DNA from 3 places in the Variovorax sp. J31P179 genome. Region 1 is predicted to be linked to each of the others. Evidence: riboswitches for the same ligand, from Rfam matches in the RefSeq annotation. Region 1 holds a riboswitch; each other region holds the start of a gene.

Region 1 (7,001 bases):
TCGACGTCGCCTACCGCTATTTCTCGACCGCGCACCGCAAGTTCGTGATCGGCGACGCGCCGGGCCATGAGCAGTACACGCGCAACATGGTCACGGCCGCATCGAGCGCCGACGCCGCCGTGGTGCTGGTCGACGCGACCAAGCTGGCCTGGGCCGCCGAGGTCGGCGACGGCGAAGTGGTCCGCCGAGAACTGCTGCCGCAGACCCGCCGCCACACTCTGCTGTGCCACCTGCTGCGCGTGCAGTCGATCGTGTTCGCGGTCAACAAGCTCGATGCCATCGACGATGCCGAGCTGGCTTTCGAACGCATTTCGGAGGCGCTCGCGAACTTCGCCGAAGCGGCTGGCGTGCAGGTCGCCGCCACGGTTCCGATCTCCGCGCTCAAGGGCTGGAACGTGGCGTCGCGCCACCCCGACTGGGCCGGCTACAAGGGCCCGAGCCTGCTCGAACTGCTCGAGCAGCTGCCGGTCACCGCACAGGACGAGTCCGTGCCCTTCGCGTTCCCGGTGCAATGGGTCGAGAAGTTCTCGGCCTCGGCCGACACCTCGCGCGGCCGCCGCGTGTTCTGGGGCCGGGTCGCCAGCGGCCACATCGAGCCCGGCCAGCGCATCAGCGTGCTGCCGAGCAACCAGCACGCCACCGTGGCCCAGGTGCTGAGCCACACGCGCGAGCCCAAGGCCGTGCATGCGGGCCACAGCGCCGGCATCGTGCTCGACCGCGAACTCGACGTCTCGCGCGGCGACTGGCTGCTGGCCCCCGACGCCTTCGAGCCGGTGCGCGAGATCACCGCCACGGTGGCCTGGCTCGACGACGAGCCGCTGGTGGCCGGCCGGGTCTACTGGGCGCTGCAGGGCCACCGCTGGGTCAAGGCCAAGGTGGCGCGCATCATCGACCGCGTGAACATCACGACGCTGGACGCCGAGCCGACCGACAAGCTCGAAGCCAACGCCATCGGCGACGTGGTGCTGTCGCTGCAGCAGCCGCTGGCCGTGCTGCCCTTCACCCAGTCGCGCACCTTGGGCTCGCTGATCCTGGTCGATACCGCCTCGCACCGCACCTCCGCTGCGGTGCTGGTGCGCCCTGCCGCCACAAAGGCCTAAAATTCGGGGTTTTCCCGATCATTCCCTTCCGCTTGCCAAGAAAATGACCCACGTCGTCTCCGAATCCTGCATCCGCTGCAAATACACCGATTGCGTCGACGTCTGTCCGGTCGACTGCTTCCGTGAAGGGCCGAACATGCTGGTCATCGATCCCGACGAGTGCATCGACTGCGCGGTCTGCATCCCCGAGTGCCCGGTGAACGCGATCTACGCCGAAGAAGACCTGCCGGCCAACCAGCTGGCCTTCATCAAGCTCAACGCCGAACTGGCGCTGGCCGACGGCTGGAAGAGCATCACCAAGCGCAAGCCCGCGCTGCCCGATGCCGACGAGTGGAAAGACAAGACCGACAAGATCGGGGAGTTGGTGCGCTGAGTACGCCGGCTGCGCCCATCGAAACCGATGCACTGATCATCGGCGCGGGGCCGGTCGGGCTGTTCCAGGCCTTCCAGCTCGGCCTGCTCGAGATCTCCTGCCACATCGTCGACGCCCTGCCGCGCGCGGGCGGCCAGTGCGTGGCGCTGTACGGCGACAAGCCGATCTACGACATCCCCGGCACGCCGGTCACGACCGGCAGCGGCCTGGCCGAATCCCTGCTGCAGCAGATCGCGCCGTTCAAGCCGCGCATCCATTTCGACGAGCAGGTCGCGACGCTGGCCCGCCAGGACGACGGCCGCCTGCTGCTCGGGACCTCTCGCGGCAACGCCTTCCTTTGCAAGACGGTCTTCATTGCGGCCGGCGTCGGCGCCTTCGTCCCGCGGCGCATCGCGGTCGAAGGCATCGCCCGTCTTGAAGGCACGCGGCTTTTCTACCATCCCGACGCCCTCGAGCGCTTTGCGGGCCAGTCGGTGATCGTCCACGGCGGCGACGATGCCGCCCTGGAGACCGCGCTGGCACTGCTGCCGCTGGCCAAGGCGGTCACGCTGCTGCATCGCCGCGACGTCTTCCAGGCCGAGGAGGCCACGGTCGCGGCCGTGCGCGAGCGCATCGCCGCCGGCGCCCTTCGCCTCCAGGTCGGGCAGCCGGTCGGTTTCGATCCGGCCCATCTGCAGGTCGCCACGCCCGACGCGCAGACCGTCGCGCTGCTCTTCGACACCCTGATCGGCTGCCTGGGCATCTCGCCGCGGCTCGGGCCGATCGCCGACTGGGGATTGGCGCTCGAGCGCAAGCAGCTGCCGGTCGACACCGAGAAGTACCAGACCCAGGAGCGCGGGATCTTCGCCGTCGGCGACATCAACACCTACCCCGGCAAGAAGAAGCTGATCGTCTGCGGCTTCCACGAGGCCACGCTGGCGGCCTGGGGCGCGGCGGCGATCGTGTTTCCCGACAAGTCGATCCCGCTGCAGTACACCACCACCAGCACGCGGCTGCACACGCTGCTCGGCGTCGCCCACTGAGAAAGAACCGATCGATGCCTGAACTTGAGGTGAACACCCCGTTCATGGTGGGGACACCCGCTGGCCTTAGGATCGCCTGACATGCAGGACGTCAACATTTCTCTTTTCCAATGGCTCGGCGCGGGCCATGCGCCCGACGCGCAGTTCCTCTGGCTGGCAACGCAGCTGGCCGACGGAACCTCCTGGCTCTGCCTCGCACTGCTGGCCGTGGCCGCCTGGCGGCAGCCCGCACAACGCGGCTACCTGATGGCGACCCTGGCCGCCGCCGGCGCCGCCGCGCTGGCCGCGCATGCGCTGGCCCAGGCTCTCAATCTCCCGAGGCCCTTCGTCGCCGGCCTGAGCCCCAACTACATCGCCCACGGCGCCAGGGGTTCGCTGCCGAGCGCGCATGCGAGCGTGATGTTCACGCTGGCACTGGTGCTCTGTCTGCGCCCGGCCTTGCGAACGCTTGGCCTCGCGGTGTTCGCGATCGCACTGGTCACCGGCTGGGCCCGCATCTACGTCGGCGCCCATTTCCCGTTCGACATCGCCGCAGGGCTCGCGCTGGCGATCGTGATCACGGGGCTGTTCTGGGTGCTGGCCATCGGCGTGCGCCGCATCGTCCTGCCGCTGATCGCCCGCGACGATGCGCGCTCGGCAAAGCCCACGGGCACGCCCGCCGCCTGAGCGGGCCCGCCGGCCCCGGCCGGCTCTACAATCGACCTGCTTCGCCTGACGGAAGCAACGCTAGGGGTGCCGGCCCGCAACACGCAGTTGCAGGCCGGCTGAGAGAGTCCCTTTGAACCTGACTGAGGTAATCCTCGCGCAGGGAAGCTGGTCCGGCGGCCGCCACGTTTTCTCGCGCGGCGGTCGGGTCGCCGGCCTCGCCCACCTGCCACACACTTGCATGGAGCAAATGGATGGCAAACACAACCCATGAACAGGCCTCGGCCGCGGCCAACGAGGCGCTGACGCCGCTTGGCGAATCGCACCGCGTCTTCCAGTGGCGCGACCACATGGCGCTCTGGTTCAGCCTGGGCGTCGGCCTGCTGGTGATGCAGATCGGCGCCTATCTGGTGCCCGCGGTCGGCACCCGCGACGCGATGCTGGCGATCGTGCTGGGCTCCTGCATCGGCGCCGGCCTGCTGGCCTGGACGGCCCGCGTCGGCTGCGAAAGCGGCCTGGCCAGCGCCGGCCTCATGAACGCCACCTACGGCAGCGCCTTCGCGCGGCTCCCGGTGCTGCTCAACATCGTGCAGCTCATCGGCTGGACCACCTTCGAGCTCGTGATCATGCGCGAAGGCACCCAGGCCATCGGCGCGCAGGCTTTCGGCTGGTCGCTCGGCGGCCCGCTGGGCACCGTCCTGACGACGCTGCTGTGGGGCGCCGTGCTGCTGGCCTTGCTGGCCGGCTCGATGGTCAAGCTGGTGCGCCGCTTCGTGAGCCGCTTCGGCCTGCCGCTGGTGGTGCTCTCGCTGGCCTGGCTGAGCTGGCAGTTCGCGGCCCGGCTCCACGCCAAAGGACTGGACGCCTTCTGGACCCGCCCCGGCGACGGCTCGATGGGCATGTTCGGCGCGCTCGACCTGGTGATCGCCATGCCGGTCTCGTGGCTGCCGCTGGTGGCCGACTACGCACGCCACGGCAAGCGCAGCGCGGGCGGCCTGGGCGGCGCCTTCAGCGGCACCTGGATCGGCTATGTGCTGGCCAACATCTGGTGCTACGCGCTCGGCGTGATGGTCGTGAGCGTGGCCGAGCCCGGCACCGACCTGGTCGCCGCCCTGCTGCTGGCCCAGGGCGGCCTGGTCGCACTCGGCCTGATCCTGATCGACGAGCTCGACAACGCCTACGGCGATGTCTACTCGGGCTCGGTGTCGGCCCACAGCCTGCGGCCGCGCTGGAGCGTGCGGCGCTGGGGCCTGCTGCTGGCCGCGGTCTGCATCGGCTTCGCGCTGGTGCTGCCGATGCACACGCTCGAACCCTTCCTGCTGCTGCTGAGTTCGGTGTTCGTCCCGCTCTACGGCGTGATCCTCGGCCGGCTCGGCACCGGCAACGCGCCGGTGCCGCTCGGCAGCCGCCGCGTCGACCCGGCGGCGGCCGGCCTCTGGATCGGTGGCATCGCGGTCTACCACGCCTGCGCCGCCTGGGCGCCGCAGTGGGGCTCGGCGCTGCCGACCCTGGCCCTGACCTTCGTGTTGGCCCTGGTCACGCGCCCGGCACAGGCAGGCGAACGCTCGGCACTGGTGCAAAGCCGTGGTTGAGGGGACCGTGACCGGCGCCGACCTGCATGTCCGCGCCCGCCGCCATGGCGGCGACCACATAGCCGCGGGCGCGTTCCACCGCCACGGGCAGCGCATGGCCGAGCGCCAGGTGGGCAGCGATCGCCGACGACAGCGTGCAGCCCGTGCCATGCAGATTGCGGCTCGCGATGCGGCTGGAAGAGAGCCGCAGCCGCTCGCCGTCGGCCTCGGCCAGCAGGTCGACCACGTCGTCGCCCGGCAGGTGGCCGCCCTTGAGCAGCACCGCCCTGGCACCCAGGGCGAGCAGTTCGGTGGCCGCGTCGTCGAGCGCATCGACCCCGTCGATCGCATGGCCGATCAGCAGCGCCGCCTCGTCGAGGTTGGGCGTGACGACGATCGCGCGCGGGAACAGTTCGCGCACCAGCTCGGCCACCGTCTCGGCGGCGATCAGCCGGTCGCCGCTGGTGGCGACCATGACCGGATCGAGCACCACGTTGGGCAGCTTGTAGTGGTCGATGGCCCAGGCCACCACCTCGACGATCTCGGGCGCATGCAGCATGCCGAGCTTGACCGCGTCGACCCCGATGTCCTCGACCACCGCCTGGATCTGCGCCTTCAGGAAGGCCGGCGGCACGCCGTGGATGCCCGACACGCCAAGCGTGTTCTGCGCCGTCAGCGCGGTGATCGCGGTCATCCCGTAGCAGCCGAGGGCCGAAAAGGTCTTCAGGTCGGCCTGGATGCCGGCGCCGCCGCCGCTGTCGGAGCCGGCGATCGAAAGCACGCGTGCGTAGCGGGAAAATGCAGAAGTCATGTTGAAAATTATCGACCACGCACGCCGTGGCCCACGCTGAGCCCGCAATGAGCCCGTCGCAAGAATTCCCTTTCCGCTCCGCGGCCGTGCTCGGCGCCGGGCTCATGGGCCGGCTGCTGGCACTGGCACTGGCCCGGGCCGGCTGCGAGATCGACCTGTATGAAGCCGGTGGTCCGCAGGCCGAGGGCGCCGCCGCACGGGTGGCTGCTGCGATGCTCGCGCCGCTGGCCGAATCGGCCGTGGCGCCGTCCTCGGTCGTGCGCATGGGGCATCACGCGCTCGACCGCTGGCCGACGCTGATCGCAGCGCTCGCGGCCCCGGTGTTCTTCCAGCGCGAAGGCACGCTGGTGCTGTGGCACCGCCAGGACGCCGCCGAGGCCGCGCGGCTGCGCCGCGTGCTGGAGCGCACCGGCGAACGGGTGCCGGAGCTGCCCGCGATGCGTACGCTCGACGCCGCCGGCATCGAGGCCATCGAACCCGCGCTGGGGCGGCGCTTCGCGCAGGCGCTGCTGCTGCCCGACGAAGGCCAGCTCGACAACCGCGCCTTGCTCGACGCGCTGCTGGCCACGCTGCAGGCGCAGCCGAAGGTCCGGCTGCATTGGCAGGCGCCGCGCGCGCCCGACGACTTCAGTCCCGGCGCCACCGGCCAGCCCGAACGCGTGATCGACTGCCGCGGCCTCGGCGCCAAGCCGCAGTGGGGCGCGCTGCGCGGCGTGCGCGGCGAAGTGATCCGGGTCCATGCGCCCGAGGTCACGCTGCGGCGGCCGACGCGGCTGGTGCACCCGCGCTACCCGATCTACATCGCACCCAAGCCCGATCACCTGTTCGTCATCGGTGCCACCGAAATCGAGTCGGACGACATGTCGCCGGCCAGCGTGCGTTCCACGCTCGAACTGCTGAGCGCGGCCTACGCGGTGCACAGCGGCTTCGCGGAAGCGCGCATCGTCGAGATCGCGACCCAGTGCCGCCCGACCCTGCCCGACAATCTGCCGGCCGTGCGCGAGCTGCGCCCGCACGTGATGCAGGTCAACGGCCTCTATCGCCACGGCTTCATGATCGCGCCGGCGATCCTCGACGTCGCGCTCGAACTGCTGGCCACCGGCCAGTCGGCGCTGGCCGGCCGCTTCGGCCTCGCAACCCATCCATGAACCTGCTGATCAACGACCAACCCCACCAGCTGCCGGCCGGCGCGACGCTGTCGGACGCGCTTGCGCTCATCGAAGCCAAGCCGCCGTTCGCCGTCGCCGTCAACCGCCAGTTCGTGCCACGCTCGAACTACGGCGCGCATCTGCTGCAGGCCGACGACCGCATCGAAGTGATCCGCCCCGTGACGGGCGGCTGAGGACACACCATGACACCGATTCCCCCCAACGATCCGCTCGTGCTCTACGGCCAGAGCTTCGACAGCCGGCTGCTGCTCGGCACCGCGCGCTACCCCTCGCCCGACGTGCTCGAGGCGGCCGTCCGGCGCGCCCGGCC
Region 2 (7,001 bases), on a different contig from region 1:
GCGACCTCGGGCCGCACCCGCAACGCCGGTTTCGTGACCGAGAACGCCGAGCAGCTGGTGTCGCACATGTGGGCGGACCGGGCCCGGGCGATGGTGGCGTCGCTCACCACGATGGCCACGGCCACGCTGCCGCGCGGCAACGCCTGAGTCTCAATCGGGCGCCGCGCCCAGCGACCGCTTCAAGGCCTGGAAGTCGGGCGAACGCTGCAATACGCTGCGCCCCGCCGCGATCAGCCGCGTCACCTCTTCATCGCTGATCGAGAACGCGGTCGGCACCTGCATCAGCCGCTGCCGCAGCTCGCCGTCGGCGGCATCGCGCAGGTTGACCTGCACCACATGGATCTCGGCGTCGGGCGCGAACGCATCCGAGCCGTCGGCGCTGCGCGACTTGAGGTCATCCCGCCATTGGCGCGCGGTGTCGAGCAGGAACTCCTGGGTCTCGAGAGTGGCGCGCGCGCCGGCACCGAACAGCAGCGTGTCGGCCACCGCGCGGACACCCGGCACCCGGTCGCTCTGGTCGATGTTGTTGGCCGGATCACGGGCCGAGTTGACGCTGATCACGATCAGCTTGCGAACGCTGCCGCGCGGGATGCCGACCTCCTCGAAGCTCTCGCGCAGGCCGCCGCCGACCAGGGCGCGGTCGAGCAGCCGGCGCACCGCCAGGTTGTCGGCCACGCCGCCGTCGACCAGGTGGATGAAGGGGCGGCTCTGCGCATCGAGGTAGCTGTTGGCCTGCATGCGGAACATGCGGGCCCGGTAGTTGCCGCCGCCGCGCACGGCGAGCCGCGGCACGATGCCACGATCGCGGCACTCCTGCGAATAGTTCTTGAGCGTCAGCGGGCTCAGCAGGATCGGCACCGCCGACGAGGCCGCGACCGCGAACGACAGCGGCACGCTCTGCAGGTCCGAGCAGATCAGCTCGAACTGGTCGGCCGTGAATTCGAAGGGCGTGCCGAGCGACATGTCGGTGGCCGCGATCACCAGCTGCGGATGGCGCGGGTTGCGCTCGATGTCGGCGTAGGTCTTGCCCTCGTAGATCTCGTCGAGCCGGCGCGCCAGCAGGTGGCTGCGGCCATACCAGGGCGATGTGAGGTCATGCAGGCTGCCCGGCCGCAGTGCCTGCAGGATCAGGCTGTTCTGGAAGTTCTGGCGCAGGAAGTCGCGCTCGAAGTCGGGCAGCCTGTCGGCACCGAAAGCCGCGTAGTAGGCCGCGAGGATGCTGCCGCCCGAGACCCCGCTGATCACGTCGGTGGCGTCGAGCAGGTCGGAGTGGCGGCCGTTCAGGTCGAACCTGGTGCGGCGCAGTTCCTCCAGCACGCCATAGCCGAAAGCGGCGGCACGCGCGCCGCCGCCGGAGAGCGTCACGGCGACCAGGATCGTGGGGTCGCGGCCCGACGCCGGCGCCATCAGGCTGGAAGTCGGCGGCGCCCGCTCGACCAGCGGCTCGTTGAGCCATGGCCGGATCGACGAACAGCCCGCCAGGCAGGCGGCGATCAGGAGACCACAGAGCGCGCGCAGGCCGGGCATGCGGTGGGTATCAGGCGACGGCGGGGCGCCAGTCGGCCAGCAGTCCGGGCAGCTGCGCCATGTCGGTGAAGATCTGTGCCACGCCGACGGCCCGCAGCGCTTCGGGCCCGCTGTGGCCGAGATCGCTCGGGCTGTAGCCGAACACGGTGGCGCCGGCTGCGACGCCGGCGGTGGCCCCGGTGACTGTGTCCTCGACCACCGCGCAGCGCGCCGGGTCGACGCCGAGCGCCGCCGCCGCCGCCAGGTAGACGTCCGGCGCGGGCTTGGAGCGCGGGGTTTCGTGGCCGCTGAAGATCCTGCCTGCGAAGCAGTCCAGGATGCCGATCTTCTCGAGCTGCAGCTCGACCTTGTGACGATCGGCGCCCGAGGCGCAGGCAATGCGGCCGTCCAGCGCCGCGTGCAGCGCGCGCACCGCCAGGGCGGCGTTGGGAATCGCGAGCAAATCACGCTCCAGCGCCTCGTTGCGGCGGCCGCGGAAGCCGTGCAGCCATTCGGGCGTGATCGCGAAGCCGGTCCTGGCCTCGATCAGCGCGGCTTCGTCCTTGACCGCCTTGCCGGTGAAGATCCGCATCGATTCCTCGGTGCTGATCGCCCAGCCGAGCTCGCCGAGCATCTCGGCGAGCACGCGGTTGGTGATGGGTTCGGAGTCGACCAGGACGCCGTCGCAGTCGAACAGGACGGCGTCGAAGGGAGGTGCTTTCATGGGAGCGATCGTAACAACGTCGCCCCCGGAAGCATGACGACTCAGGCTGGTCGGATCGGAATGTAGATCTCGCCGCCGGCGGCCTTGAACTCGGCCGACTTGCCGGCCATGCCGTCCTCGACCGCGTCGGTCGCCTCGATGCCGCGCTGGGCGGCGTACTCGCGCACCTCCTGGGTGATCTTCATCGAGCAGAACTTGGGCCCGCACATCGAGCAGAAATGCGCCACCTTGCTGCTGTCCTTGGGCAGGGTCTCGTCGTGGAACTCGCGCGCGGTGTCAGGGTCGAGGCCAAGGTTGAACTGGTCCTGCCAGCGGAACTCGAAGCGCGCCTTCGACAGCGCGTCGTCGCGCGAGCGCGCACCCGGGTGCCCCTTGGCCACGTCGGCCGCGTGCGCCGCGATCTTGTACGCGATGATCCCCTGCTTGACGTCGTCGCGGTCCGGCAGGCCCAAGTGCTCCTTCGGCGTGACGTAGCACAGCATCGCGGTGCCGGCCCAGCCGATCATCGCGGCGCCGATCGCGCTGGCGATGTGGTCGTAGCCCGGCGCGATGTCGATGGTCAGCGGGCCCAGGGTGTAGAACGGCGCCTCGTGGCAGTGCTTCAGCTGCTCGTCCATGTTGGCCTGGATCAGGTGCATCGGCACGTGGCCCGGGCCCTCGATCATGGTCTGGACATCATGCTTCCAGGCGATCTGCGTCAGCTCTCCCAGGGTGCGCAATTCGGCGAACTGGGCCTCGTCATTGGCGTCCGAGGCGCAGCCCGGGCGCAGGCCGTCGCCGAGCGAGAAGCTCACGTCGTAGGCCTTCATGATGTCGCAGATGTCCTCGAAGTGCGTGTAGAGGAAGCTCTCCTTGTGGTGCGAGATGCACCACTTGGCCATGATCGAGCCGCCGCGCGAGACGATGCCGGTGCGCCGATCCGCCGTGAGATGGATGAAAGGCAGCCGCAGCCCGGCGTGGATGGTGAAGTAGTCGACGCCCTGCTCGGCCTGCTCGATCAGCGTGTCGCGGTAGATCTCCCAGGTCAGGTCCTCGGCCACGCCGCCGACCTTCTCCAGCGCCTGGTAGATCGGCACCGTGCCGATCGGCACCGGGCTGTTGCGCACGATCCAGTCGCGCGTGGTGTGGATGTTGCGGCCGGTCGACAGGTCCATCACGTTGTCGGCGCCCCAGCGGATCGCCCACACCAGTTTCTCGACCTCTTCCTCGATGCTGGAGGTCACGGCGGAGTTGCCGATGTTGGCGTTGATCTTGACCTTGAAGTTGCGCCCGATCGCCATCGGCTCGACTTCCGGGTGGTTGATGTTGGCCGGGATGATGGCGCGGCCGCGCGCCACTTCGTCGCGCACGAACTCGGGCGTGATGATCTTCGGGATGCGGGCGCCCATCGGGTTGCCGGCCAGCCGCTTCTCGCGCGCCTCGTCGGCCATGTACTCGGCCATCCATTCGCGCCGGCCGTTCTCGCGCAGCGCGACATATTCCATCTCGGGCGTCACGATGCCGCGCCGGGCGTAGTGCATCTGCGTGACGTTGGCACCGGCCTTGGCGCGGCGCGGCGTGCGCTGCAGCGCGGCGGCGCCGGCGCGCAGCTCGGCGATGCGCCGGGCATCGCGGTCGGCATGGGTCGCGCCATCGTCCAGCGCGAGATGCAGGCGGCCCTCGTAGCGTTCGGTGTCGTTGCGTTCGGAGATCCACGCATCGCGCACGCCGGGCAGCCCGCGGCGGATGTCGATGTCGGCCGCCGGGTCGGTGTACGGGCCCGAGGTGTCGTAGAGAGACACCCGCTCGCCATTGGTCAGCGCCACTTCGCGCACCGGCACGCGCAGGTCGGGCCGGCTGCCGGCGATGGCGCCCTTGGTCGAGGCCGGGAAGGGCTCGCGCGTGAGCGTGAGCAGGGAAGCGAACTTGTAGCTGGCATTCATGCGGGGCACTCCTGTTCTTGAAAACAAAGGGTGCTCCGCGATGCCTCCGAACGGCATCGCTCCGGAAAAGGGAGTGAGGGTGCCGGGGAGTCGCAGCTCTTCTTACGCTGGTATGAACCAGATCAAGTTCGCGGGTTCGGCCGCTTGGCCATCTCAGCACGCGTCTGCGTGCACCCCGGAGCGGGGCCGATTCTAGGTGCCTTGCGGCCCCGCGATCAAGCGGAGTGTGCCGCCGCCAGTGGCGGAACCGTCCGCATCGGCTCGGCGGCATGCAACGCCGCCCAGGCGTCCAGGCCGCCCGCCAGCACGCGCACCCGCGGCAGGCCCGCGCTCATCAGCACGCGCGCCGCCGCGATCGCCGTGGCGTCGTCGGGGCAATCGCAGAAGACGACCACTTCGCGGCCATCGGCAAAAGCCGAGAGCCGCTTCGGCAGCTGCTTCAGGCCGATGCCGATCGCGCCCGGGATCGCCCTCGTGTCGAGCGCGCGGGCCTCGTCCGAGCGGACGTCGATGACTGTCGGGCCGGCGCCCGCCGCCAGGGCCTCGCGCAAGGCTTCGACCTGGACGTGGACGATGTCGTCGACCTGCTGCGCCAGCCGGCGTTGCCGCCAGCGCCAGCCGATGAAGGCCGCCAGCGCCAGCACGCCGATCGCCAGCGCGCCCAGGCCGATGTTGGAGATCACCGCGAGGACGTCCTGGATCGCGGCATGGAAGATCCGGCCCACGAACAGGCAAAGCAGGGTCCAGATCAGCGCAGCCACGGTTTCGTAGGCCAGGAACCGCAGGTTCGACATGCCGAGGGCGCCGGCCATCGGCGGCGCCACCACCGAGACACCGGGCACGAACTTGGCCGCGATCAGCGACCACCCGCCCCAGCGCCCGAGGATCGATTCGCTGCGTCGGACGCAGGAGTCGGGCGACAGCGAGATCCGGCACAGCAGCCGCATCACGCGGTAGCCCCAGCGGCGCCCGGCCAGGAACCAGACGCCGTCGCCGAGGATGTTGCCGAGCACCGCCGCCAGCACCACCGCGACCACGGACAGCTGCCCGCCGACCGTCAACCCGCCCGCCACGACCAGGAACGGCACGGCCGGCACCGGCGCCCCGAGGCGCGTCGCGAGCGTGGCGGCGAAGACCAGGGCGGCGCCCTGGCTGGCGAGGAGCGAGACGAAGTCGTTCATGGTTGTAGTGACGTGGAGGCCGGGGCCAGGTGAGCCGCTATTGGCCCTGAGCCGGCCGTTCGGCCGACGCTGGCGCGGGCGAGGCGGCCGCTGCGGCCGCCGGCGAGGGCGGATTGCCGCGGAGGTCGAGATCCGAGAAGTAGGCGATGCCGTGGCCGTGGGTGTTGTCGGCGTCGGCCGAGACCGCCACCGCCGTCACGTCGGGCCGGATGTCGCCGGCCTCTTCGCCGAAGGCACGGCGGTAGTCCGACAGCAGGTTGCGGCGCTCGGAGGTCCAGCTGCCCGGCTTGGCCGCGGCGCCGGATTCGAGCACCACCATGCGGATGCGCTTGGTGAAGGCGTTGTCGAACGCGTTGCCCTTGGCTTCCTTGTTGTCCCAGACGTAGCACAGGGTCTCGGTCGGCACCGCCTCGCCGGTGGCGCGGCGCGCCAGCGACAGACGGGTGCGCTCGCCGACGGACAGCCGGTCGGCCGGGAAATCGAAGAACACGCAGACCTTGGCCGCGCCATCGTCGCCGGAGCGCGTGCGCAGGTCGGCGCCCTCGACGAAAGACTCCACCCGCCAGCGCCAGGCCAGCGTAGCCTGCTCGTTGAGCTCCACTCGGGCGGGATGCACCAAGTTCCCGTAGGAGTTGTCGGCATCGACCTTGAGCACGCGCTGGCCGTCGAGCTGATCGACCTCGAAGCGGGTCGGCGACTTGTTGGGCAAGGTGGTGAAATGCCACGGCGCGGGCGGCTGGGCTCCGGTCGCGCCCGAGAAGGGCGTGAGCAGGTTCTTGTCCTGCGCGCGCGCGTCCGGCGCGGCCAAGAGCAGCGCGGCCACGGCCGGCAGCGCCATCGCGGCGCAAAGCCGCCCCCAATCCAGCTTGCGGTTCGTCCAGCTGCCCATGGTGCACCTCTTGGCCTGCGGCCGGTTGAGCGGATCGTCGCTGCGCCTTCGGCGCAACAATCACAGGGTACGGAGTGTGAGGCAGGAGCGGCGCAAGATAAATAGCCCGGAAGGAATCGCTCTGTCGCCGCAAGGGACACAATCCGTCGGGATTGCTACGAAATCAATAGCATCGATTCGAGTCCACGCGCGGGCCAACGGACCTTTCCGACCAAATCCGTCAGTGAAGGTCGCCGTCGACGTAATACCAGCGATGGAGCCCCTCGTCATCCTCCTGGCGCACGAAGCGGCTGCGCTCGTGCAGCCGGCTCGCCTCGCCGGCGCCGTTGCGCTGGCGGGCGACGAACTCGACCTCCGCGTGGTCGGCATCCAGCACCGAGCGCGAGCGGACGTCCAGGCCCAGCCATTTCACGGCAGGCTCGAAGTCGATGCTCGCCGGTCGGGTCGAGGCGTGCCATGTGGCCAGCAGGTAGTCGGCGCGTTCGCGCACGAAGGCGGTGTAGCGCGAGCGCATCAGCGATTCGGCATCCGGTGCCGGCGTGTGCGCAAAATCGTCCACGTAGCGGCCGCAGCACTGCGTGTAGGCCAGGGGCAGCTCCCGCCGGTCGCGGCGCCCGCAGGGGCAGGGGACACGGGCGGGGCTGGAGGGGGATGCGGACATGAAAAAGGCGTGGGCGAGGGAAAGTTCCAGGGCGTATTGTGCAGAGCCCATCTGATCCGTTGAGGACAGAGCAAGAATTGCTGCGCAATTTCTTTTGGTCTGTCCCGCAAGGTCTCAG
Region 3 (7,001 bases), on a different contig from region 1:
ACCAGATCCAGCAGGTTGAACCGGCCGTCGTGATGCCAGCCCGCTTCCGGCGAACTCATGGCGCCGATGGCGCTGATGCGGGTCACGCCAGCGGCGCCCAGCAGTTCGGCCAGCCGGAACAGCTCGGCCGGCGCCGCGGCCACGCCCGCGGTCTGCAGGAAGGGCCGGTGCGCCTCGATCCGAGCGACCACCTGGTCCAGCGCATCGACCGCGACGACCTGGATGCTGCGATGCGATGCCGTCGGCGCCAGCTCCTTCACCTCGTCGGTGTAGGCAACGCCGAAGGCCGCGCCGTCCTCGCCGATCAACCCGTCGCCGCCTCCGTCGCCCACGGCCATCGCCTGCAGCTCGATGCCCTGGCGCCAGCCGGCCACCGTGGCCGAATCTTCCAGCGACAGAGCCCGGCGCGGGAAGCGGTGCTGCAGGTTGGCGAGCTCGCTCGCGAGGTAATGAGCGAACTCGCGCGGCGACACCCGGCCGCCGCGTTCGACGTAGAAGACATGGGGGGAGTAGCAGCCTTGCTGGTCATAGCGCATCACGTCCCAGGCGGCCAGGCGTGCCGTCGCCGGCGCTTTCAGGGCATCGAGGGCCGAGGCGCTGACCAGGCCGAAGCCCAGCTTGTGACCGTAGGCCAGGAAGCGCGTCGTGACCGGCAGCCGGCGCCGGATCTGGTCCAGCGAATCGTTGCCGCCATAGGCCAGCACCGTGTCTGCCTCGGCATACAGCGCCGACGCCTGTTCCTCGTCGCCGCCCTTCCACCACACCACGGCCAGGCAATCGGCCAGCGGCGGGTGGACTTCGGCCAGCAGGCGCGCGAACAGGCCCGCGAACAGCGGCTCCGCGCTCGGCAGCTTGCCGATGTTGCCGGCCTTCACGAGCAGCCCGCAGACCAGGCTCCAGAGCGCAATGGCCGGCACGTTGCCGGCCCAGACGTGGACCAGAAGCTCCGGCCCGAAGGCCTTCGCCGCGCCGCCCTTGGGGCGCGGCTGGAATTCGTCAAGCAGCTTCGGATTGGCGAAATCCTCGGCGACGAAGCGATGCAGCTGCGGCGCGCGAAAGGTCTTGAAGAAGGCCGTGAGGCCGAGGCGGACCATCTCGGCGTCGTAGCCGGTGACGATCGGCAGCAGCTGGTCGAGCTCCCTGCGGTATGGATCGGCCGGGTCCAGCAGCCGAGCCATCGCCCGATCGACCACGTCCACGATCCCGGACACGGTCATGGTCTTCAGATGGCGGCGGGTGGCGTGCCCGACACGCACGGCAAGGGCGCGCATCTGATCCGGACTGAGCACCGGAACGGCGACCTCGAGCCGGGTCGGGCCCGATTCGAAGCGCAGGGACCGCCACTGCACGTCCGCTGGCGCCAGGCCCGGCAGGTAGCCGGCGGTCGCATGCAGCGTCGTCATGCGGCGGCCCGGATGAATTCCTCCACCGCCAGCGAGCAGCCCTTGGCCTGCGCGCCCTCGGCGCGACCGAGCAGCAGGAAGCCGCCGTCCGCCGCCAGGCCTACGTCCTCGGTCAGGATGGTGGTCACCGAATTGAAATTGGCGAGATCGCAGTGAACCAGGATCCCGCGCTCGGCAGGCGCGACTTCACGGCCCGTGAGCGGGTCGACCAGACGCGAGCGGATCCAGTGCGGCCCGGACTTGACCGAGGGCACCGAGGCGTTGCCCGCATCGTAGAACTGCGTGCTCAGCTCGGTCATGCCATACATGTTGATGCAGTGCGATCGCTCGATGCCGAGCAGCGCGGACAGCTCCGCATAGAAGGTGTCGAGCGGCAAGTCGCGTGACTGTCCCTTGTAGCCGCCGGTGTCCAGCACCCGGCTGCCCGCCGGCAGGCGGAACGACTGGCCGCGCCGCTTGAGCTCGTCGATCAGGTGCACGAAGCTGTAGCTGGCGCCGAGCAACGCGAAGGGCTCGCCGCGCTGCTGCGCATCCGACAGGGCCTCGCAGAGTCCCGGCAGGTCCAAGCCCTGCGGACTCATGAAGTAGCGGCTCTCCGCGGTTCCGAACGCCTCCATGGCCAGCGCCAGATAGTGGGCGAGCGAGGAATTGGCCAGCACGGTCTCGGTGGGGAACAGGATGCCCATGCGCATCGGGCCATGCCCCCGCATGAAGCGCTGAGCGAAGTTGCCGATCATCGAGCGGTCGTAGACCGCCAGCGTCGGATGAAAATGGCGGCCCTTGACCTCGCTGCGGGTGGTGCCGCTGGTCATGAAGACCCGGTCGGTGGCGGCCGGCGGCTCGCAGCGCAGCGGCAGTTCCTTGAAGGCGTCGATCGGTACTGCCGGGATGTCGCTCCAGCGCTTCACGCTTCGCGGGGTCGCGCCGCGCCGTTGGCAAAAACGCTTGAAGGGCTGGTTGTTGGCGTACTGGTAGGCGAACAGTCGCAACGCCAGGCCATCGAAGTCGGCGTCGGAGCAACCGTCTTGCGCGATGAAGGCGAGGACGGCAGCGACCACGTCGCTGGCTGCCGCCGTGGGCGCAGGTGGATTCGCAGAGGAATTGTGCATAGGGCCTTCTTCGTGACCGTGAAACGGGTGCTCCGAAGGCCGCTTCGGGGTCGGCAGGATGTGCCGATGACCCAAGCAACTGCTCTTCTTCCGCCGGTGTTAACCGGTTCAAGTTCGCGGGTTTGAATCTCAGCACTGTGACGTGCACCCCGGAGCATCATGGATTTTAGGCGCATTCGCGCCTGCCGCCGTGCCGGCCCGCGATCGGCTCCTTGCCCATCAAGTCAGGCAGGGCGAGAGAGGGATGATCCCTTTCATGGACGTGGAGCCCGATCCAGTCCTAAAGTCTTCATCTTCTTGCTGACTTCCTCGATACGAAGTGACCCTGCGTCGCGTTCTGCTTGTGATCGCATTCCTGGTCGCCACGGGTGCCTGGATTGCCTTCGTTTATTGGATGACGGGGATGGAACGCAAGGAGCCGGCCTACCTGGAGATCGACCTCACGGAGATTCCGCCGGGCAGCCCGAAGTTCTACACCTTCCAACGTACACCCCTGGCCCTCGTGCGAACCACCGATGCGATGCTCGATGACCTTCGGGCGCAAACCGCCCACACCTGGAACCATCGTCCGATCGCGGCCGGGCGTCCATCGTTCTTCATCTACTCCCTGGTGAGCCCGGCCGACGGATGCGAGGTCGATCACGTGCCCAGCGGCGCGGACCGCTACGCGCCAGTGCGTCCGTGGCAAGGCGGCTATCGCGATCCATGCCGTTTTGGCGAATGGGACTACGCTGGCCGCGCGATCAAGCAGTACGCGGACCAGGACGCGCGGCTGCTGCAGATGGCCGACCTGGATGTGCCGGACTTCGAAGTCAGGGACTACCACATCTTGCGCATCACTCGTGCCCCGAAGCGATAGTCGAGACCGATGTTTTGCGAGTTCAGCATGCCTCCAGCGAGCGATCGGCAGGGCGCTGCGGACCCAACTGACTCTCGAGCCACTCGCACATCGCGCTTGCGCTCTGCTCGAAGCCGATGATCGCCGAGTAGTGGTTGGCGCCCGGTTGAGGTGCGCACAGCGACAGGTTGCCCGCATCGGTCCAGGCAGAGTGGAAAGTGGTCGACTGCCGCACGAACTCCGCGCTCTCCTCGCCGCCCCATGTCAGCAGAACCGGCGTGGGACAGGCGCGAATCGAGAACAGCGGCGAGTTGCGCCGGATCACGCCGTCGTCCAGCTGAATCTGCGGCTGCAGGTAGCTGTGGCGCAGCGGTTCCAGGTCGTACAGGCCGCTGACCAGAACGGCGGCCCGGAACGGATCTTCAGGCAGGCCGTAGTCGTCCGACCAGCGCGTCTGCAGTGCCATGGCCGCCAGGTGGGCGCCGGCCGAGTGCCCGCCGACGGCCACGCGCGCCGGATCCCCGCCGTGCCGCTCGATGTTGCGCAGCACCCAAGCCAGTGCCGCCCGCGTCTGGCGCGTGATCTCGTCGATCCCGACCCAAGGCGCCAAGGCGTAGTTCACGACCACTGTCGTGATGCCCAGCGCATGCAAGCCCAGCGCGACACAGCTGAAATCACCGGCCAAGAACGCCCGCCAGTAGCCTCCGTGGATGAAGACGAAGACCGGCGCATCGGACGGCGCCGCCGGGAAGATGTCCAGCGTCTCGGCCAAGGTCGGCCCGAAGGGAACGCCCTGCAGGCCGGGCAAGCGCTCGCGAGCCAACCGGCTCTGTTCGACGTAGTGCCGCTGGTAGGCGCCCGGGTCACTCAGCCGGGCCGCCGGGTTGTACTCGGCGTCGATCTCTGCCTGGCTGGCGAACTGGCGGTAGAGCATGGGTGGCTTCATCACAATCCCAGGTAGGCTTGACGGATCATCGGATCGTCGATCAATGCGGCCGACGGGCCATGACGCACCACATGGCCATCTTCCATCACGTAGGCCGTGTCGGCAATCGACAGCGCCGCATAGACGTTCTGCTCCACCATGCCGATGGTCACGCCCTGGGCACGGATCGAACGCAGCGCGGCGAACACCTCGTCGGCCATGGCCGGCGCCAGGCCCAGGCTCGGCTCGTCCAGCAGCAGAACGCGCGGCATGGACATCAGGCCGCGCGCCAACGCCAGCATCTGCTGTTCACCGCCGGACAGCAGGCCGGCCGGGGTGGCGCGCCGCTCCTTCAGCCGCGGGAAAAGCTCATACATCAGGTCCACCCGCGCCCGCCACCCCTTGCGCACGCGCGGCAGGTAGGCACCGATGCGCAGGGTTTCGGCGACCGTGAAGTCCGCAAACACCAGGCGGCCTTCGGGCACCAGCGCGATGCCGTCGTCGACGCGCTGGTGGGCGAAACGGCCAGTGACGTCGGCGCCGTCGAAGCGGATGCGGCCCGACCGCAGGCGCAGCAGTCCGGCCAGCGACCGCATCAAGGTGGACTTGCCCGCGCCGTTGCTGCCGATGATGGCCGTGATCGAACCGGCGGGGATCGCGACGTCGACCTGGTCGAGCACCTGGATCTCGCCGTAGCCGGCACTGGCGCCGAGCGCCTCAAGCAGGTACGGCATGGCGTCGTTCTCCCAGGTAGGCCTTGATGACGCGAGGATCGTTGGCGATCTCCGCAGGGAGGCCTTCGACCACCTTGCGACCTTCGTGCATGACCACGATGCGATCGCTCAGGCGCATGAGTGCCTTCATCACGTGCTCGATGATGACGATGCTCAGCCCGTAGCGCTCCCGCACTTCGCGGATCAGTTCGAGCGCCGCGCCCACCTCGGTGGCATTGAGCCCGGCCAGCACCTCGTCGAGCAGCAGCAGGCGGGGCCGGGTCGCCAGCGCGCGGGCGATTTCCAGCCGCTTGCGGCCCGCCAGGTTGAGCTGCGAAGCCGGCAGGTCCGCTCGATCGGCGAGCCCGGTCTCGCGCAGCAATGCGAAGGCATGTTCGCGGGCCTCCGCAGGCGACGCGATGCGCCCGCGCCCGTACATGGCTCCGACGGCCACGTTCTCCAGCACGCTCATGCCCGGAAAGGGCCGCACGATCTGGAAGGTGCGCGCCACGCCCAGCGCATTGATGCGCTCCGGCGGCTGCCCCTGGATCGCCTGTCCTTCGAGCATGATCTGTCCCGACGAAGGTTTGACGTTGCCCGCGATCATGCTGAACAGCGTGGTCTTGCCGGCGCCGTTGGCGCCCATCACGCCGAGGATTTCTCCCGGCATGACATCGAAGCTGACGTCGTCGACCGCCAGGTTGCCGCCGTACCGGCGGGCCAGGTTGCGCACGGAAAGAAGACTCACGCCGGCCTCCCGACGACCGCTCGACGCTTGAGCGACGCCGAACGCCGCCGGGCCCACAGGCCCGACAGTCCGGACGGCGCCAGCAGCACGAAGCCGATCAGCAGCGCGCCCAGCAGGATCATGTAGGTCTGGGGCGCCCGGGCCCACAGCAGTTCGCTCAGGAACAGGATGAACGCCGCGCCCAGGATCGGCCCAGCGGGCCGGTCGCTGCCGCCGATGATCGCCATGGTCACGATGGTGAACGAGGTGGTCGGACTGAACAACTGCATGGGCTCGAAGTAGGTGCTGCGCAGCACGCTCAACGCGCCCACCATCGCGGGGATCACGGCCGACACCGCGAAGGCGAGCATCTTGATGCGCGTCACGGGCACGCCCACCGTCGCCGCGGCCGTCTCGTCTTCGCGGATGGCTCGCAGCGCGGCACCGAGACGCGACCGGGTCAGCCAGACGTTGATCGCGGTGGCGGCCAGGGCCAGCCCCAGCATCGGATAGAACAGGACGACGGTGTCGGGCGTGTCGATCAGCAGTCGGCCGCCGGCGCCAAGCGACGCCTCGATGGCCACCACCACGTACTTCAGGAACTCCGAGATGCCCAAGGTCAGGATCACGAAGTAGGGACCCCGCACCCGCAGCGCCGGAAAGCCCATCACCAGCGCGAGCGCCGCCGCCGCCACGCCGGCCAGCGGCAGGATCGCCACGATCGGGATCTGCTGCCAGCCCAGCGCCATGATGTAGGCGCCGAGGCCGAAGAACACCGCGTGGCCCAGCGAGATGTAGCCCGTCATGCCGGAGAACGCGACCCAGCTGCCGGCCAGTGCGATCCAGGCGCACAGTTGCGTGAGGACACCGACCCCGTAGGCACTGAGGATCAGGGGCGACAGAGCGGCAACGCCGGTCAACGACGCGGCCACGGTCAGGCCGCCCTTGTCGACGGAAGAAAAGACAGTGCGTGCCATCAGTTGGCCTTTCGCCCGAACAGCCCCTGCGGCCGCACGAACAGGATGAGAATGAACAAGCCGTAGACCAGGATCGAGCGGTAGGCCGCCGAGGTCAGCGTCACGCCGTAGACCTCGACGAAGGCCAGCAGCAGGCTCCCCGCCACGGCACCGCCGAGCGAACCGAGGCCGCCGAGGATGACCACCACGAAAGCCGCGATCGTGAAGGGAAAGCCGCCGAAGGGCGTCACGCTCTCGGTCATGCTGATCAGCGCCCCGGCCAGGCCGGCCAGCGCGAAGCCCAGGCAGAACACCACGATGTTGATGCGA

What was found. A riboswitch is a leader RNA that binds a small molecule or an ion and turns the genes downstream of it on or off. The one in region 1 is predicted to bind thiamine pyrophosphate.
Region 2: linked by a shared signal. The riboswitch ahead of thiC (phosphomethylpyrimidine synthase ThiC) and the one ahead of QTI17_RS07540 (purine-cytosine permease family protein) in region 1 are both predicted to bind thiamine pyrophosphate.
Region 3: linked by a shared signal. The riboswitch ahead of QTI17_RS33540 (LuxE/PaaK family acyltransferase) and the one ahead of QTI17_RS07540 (purine-cytosine permease family protein) in region 1 are both predicted to bind thiamine pyrophosphate.

The regions. Positions count from the first base shown of each region.
Region 1 is NZ_JASZYL010000002.1:659,877-666,877, forward strand. Features, by position in the region: gene QTI17_RS07520 (sulfate adenylyltransferase subunit 1) at 1-1,100, shown strand, start outside; gene fdxA (ferredoxin FdxA) at 1,144-1,473, shown strand; gene QTI17_RS07530 (NAD(P)/FAD-dependent oxidoreductase) at 1,431-2,495, shown strand; gene QTI17_RS07535 (phosphatase PAP2 family protein) at 2,577-3,161, shown strand; TPP riboswitch at 3,214-3,323, shown strand; gene QTI17_RS07540 (purine-cytosine permease family protein) at 3,395-4,732, shown strand; gene thiD (bifunctional hydroxymethylpyrimidine kinase/phosphomethylpyrimidine kinase) at 4,677-5,522, opposite strand; gene QTI17_RS07550 (FAD-dependent oxidoreductase) at 5,570-6,670, shown strand; gene thiS (sulfur carrier protein ThiS) at 6,667-6,864, shown strand; gene QTI17_RS07560 (thiazole synthase) at 6,874-7,001, shown strand, end outside.
Region 2 is NZ_JASZYL010000006.1:442,997-449,997, forward strand. Features, by position in the region: gene QTI17_RS18555 (hypothetical protein) at 1-147, shown strand, start outside; gene QTI17_RS18560 (patatin-like phospholipase family protein) at 151-1,527, opposite strand; gene QTI17_RS18565 (HAD family hydrolase) at 1,538-2,230, opposite strand; gene thiC (phosphomethylpyrimidine synthase ThiC) at 2,272-4,152, opposite strand; TPP riboswitch at 4,235-4,340, opposite strand; gene QTI17_RS18575 (VTT domain-containing protein) at 4,368-5,333, opposite strand; gene QTI17_RS18580 (DUF3047 domain-containing protein) at 5,371-6,222, opposite strand; gene QTI17_RS18585 (YchJ family protein) at 6,443-6,883, opposite strand; gene QTI17_RS18590 (acyl-CoA dehydrogenase family protein) at 6,998-7,001, opposite strand, start outside.
Region 3 is NZ_JASZYL010000025.1:44,536-51,536, reverse strand. Features, by position in the region: gene QTI17_RS33545 (acyl-CoA reductase) at 1-1,403, opposite strand, end outside; gene QTI17_RS33540 (LuxE/PaaK family acyltransferase) at 1,400-2,512, opposite strand; TPP riboswitch at 2,581-2,674, opposite strand; gene QTI17_RS33535 (Rieske (2Fe-2S) protein) at 2,832-3,371, shown strand; gene QTI17_RS33530 (alpha/beta hydrolase) at 3,394-4,296, opposite strand; gene QTI17_RS33525 (ABC transporter ATP-binding protein) at 4,296-5,009, opposite strand; gene QTI17_RS33520 (ABC transporter ATP-binding protein) at 4,993-5,736, opposite strand; gene QTI17_RS33515 (branched-chain amino acid ABC transporter permease) at 5,733-6,692, opposite strand; gene QTI17_RS33510 (branched-chain amino acid ABC transporter permease) at 6,692-7,001, opposite strand, start outside.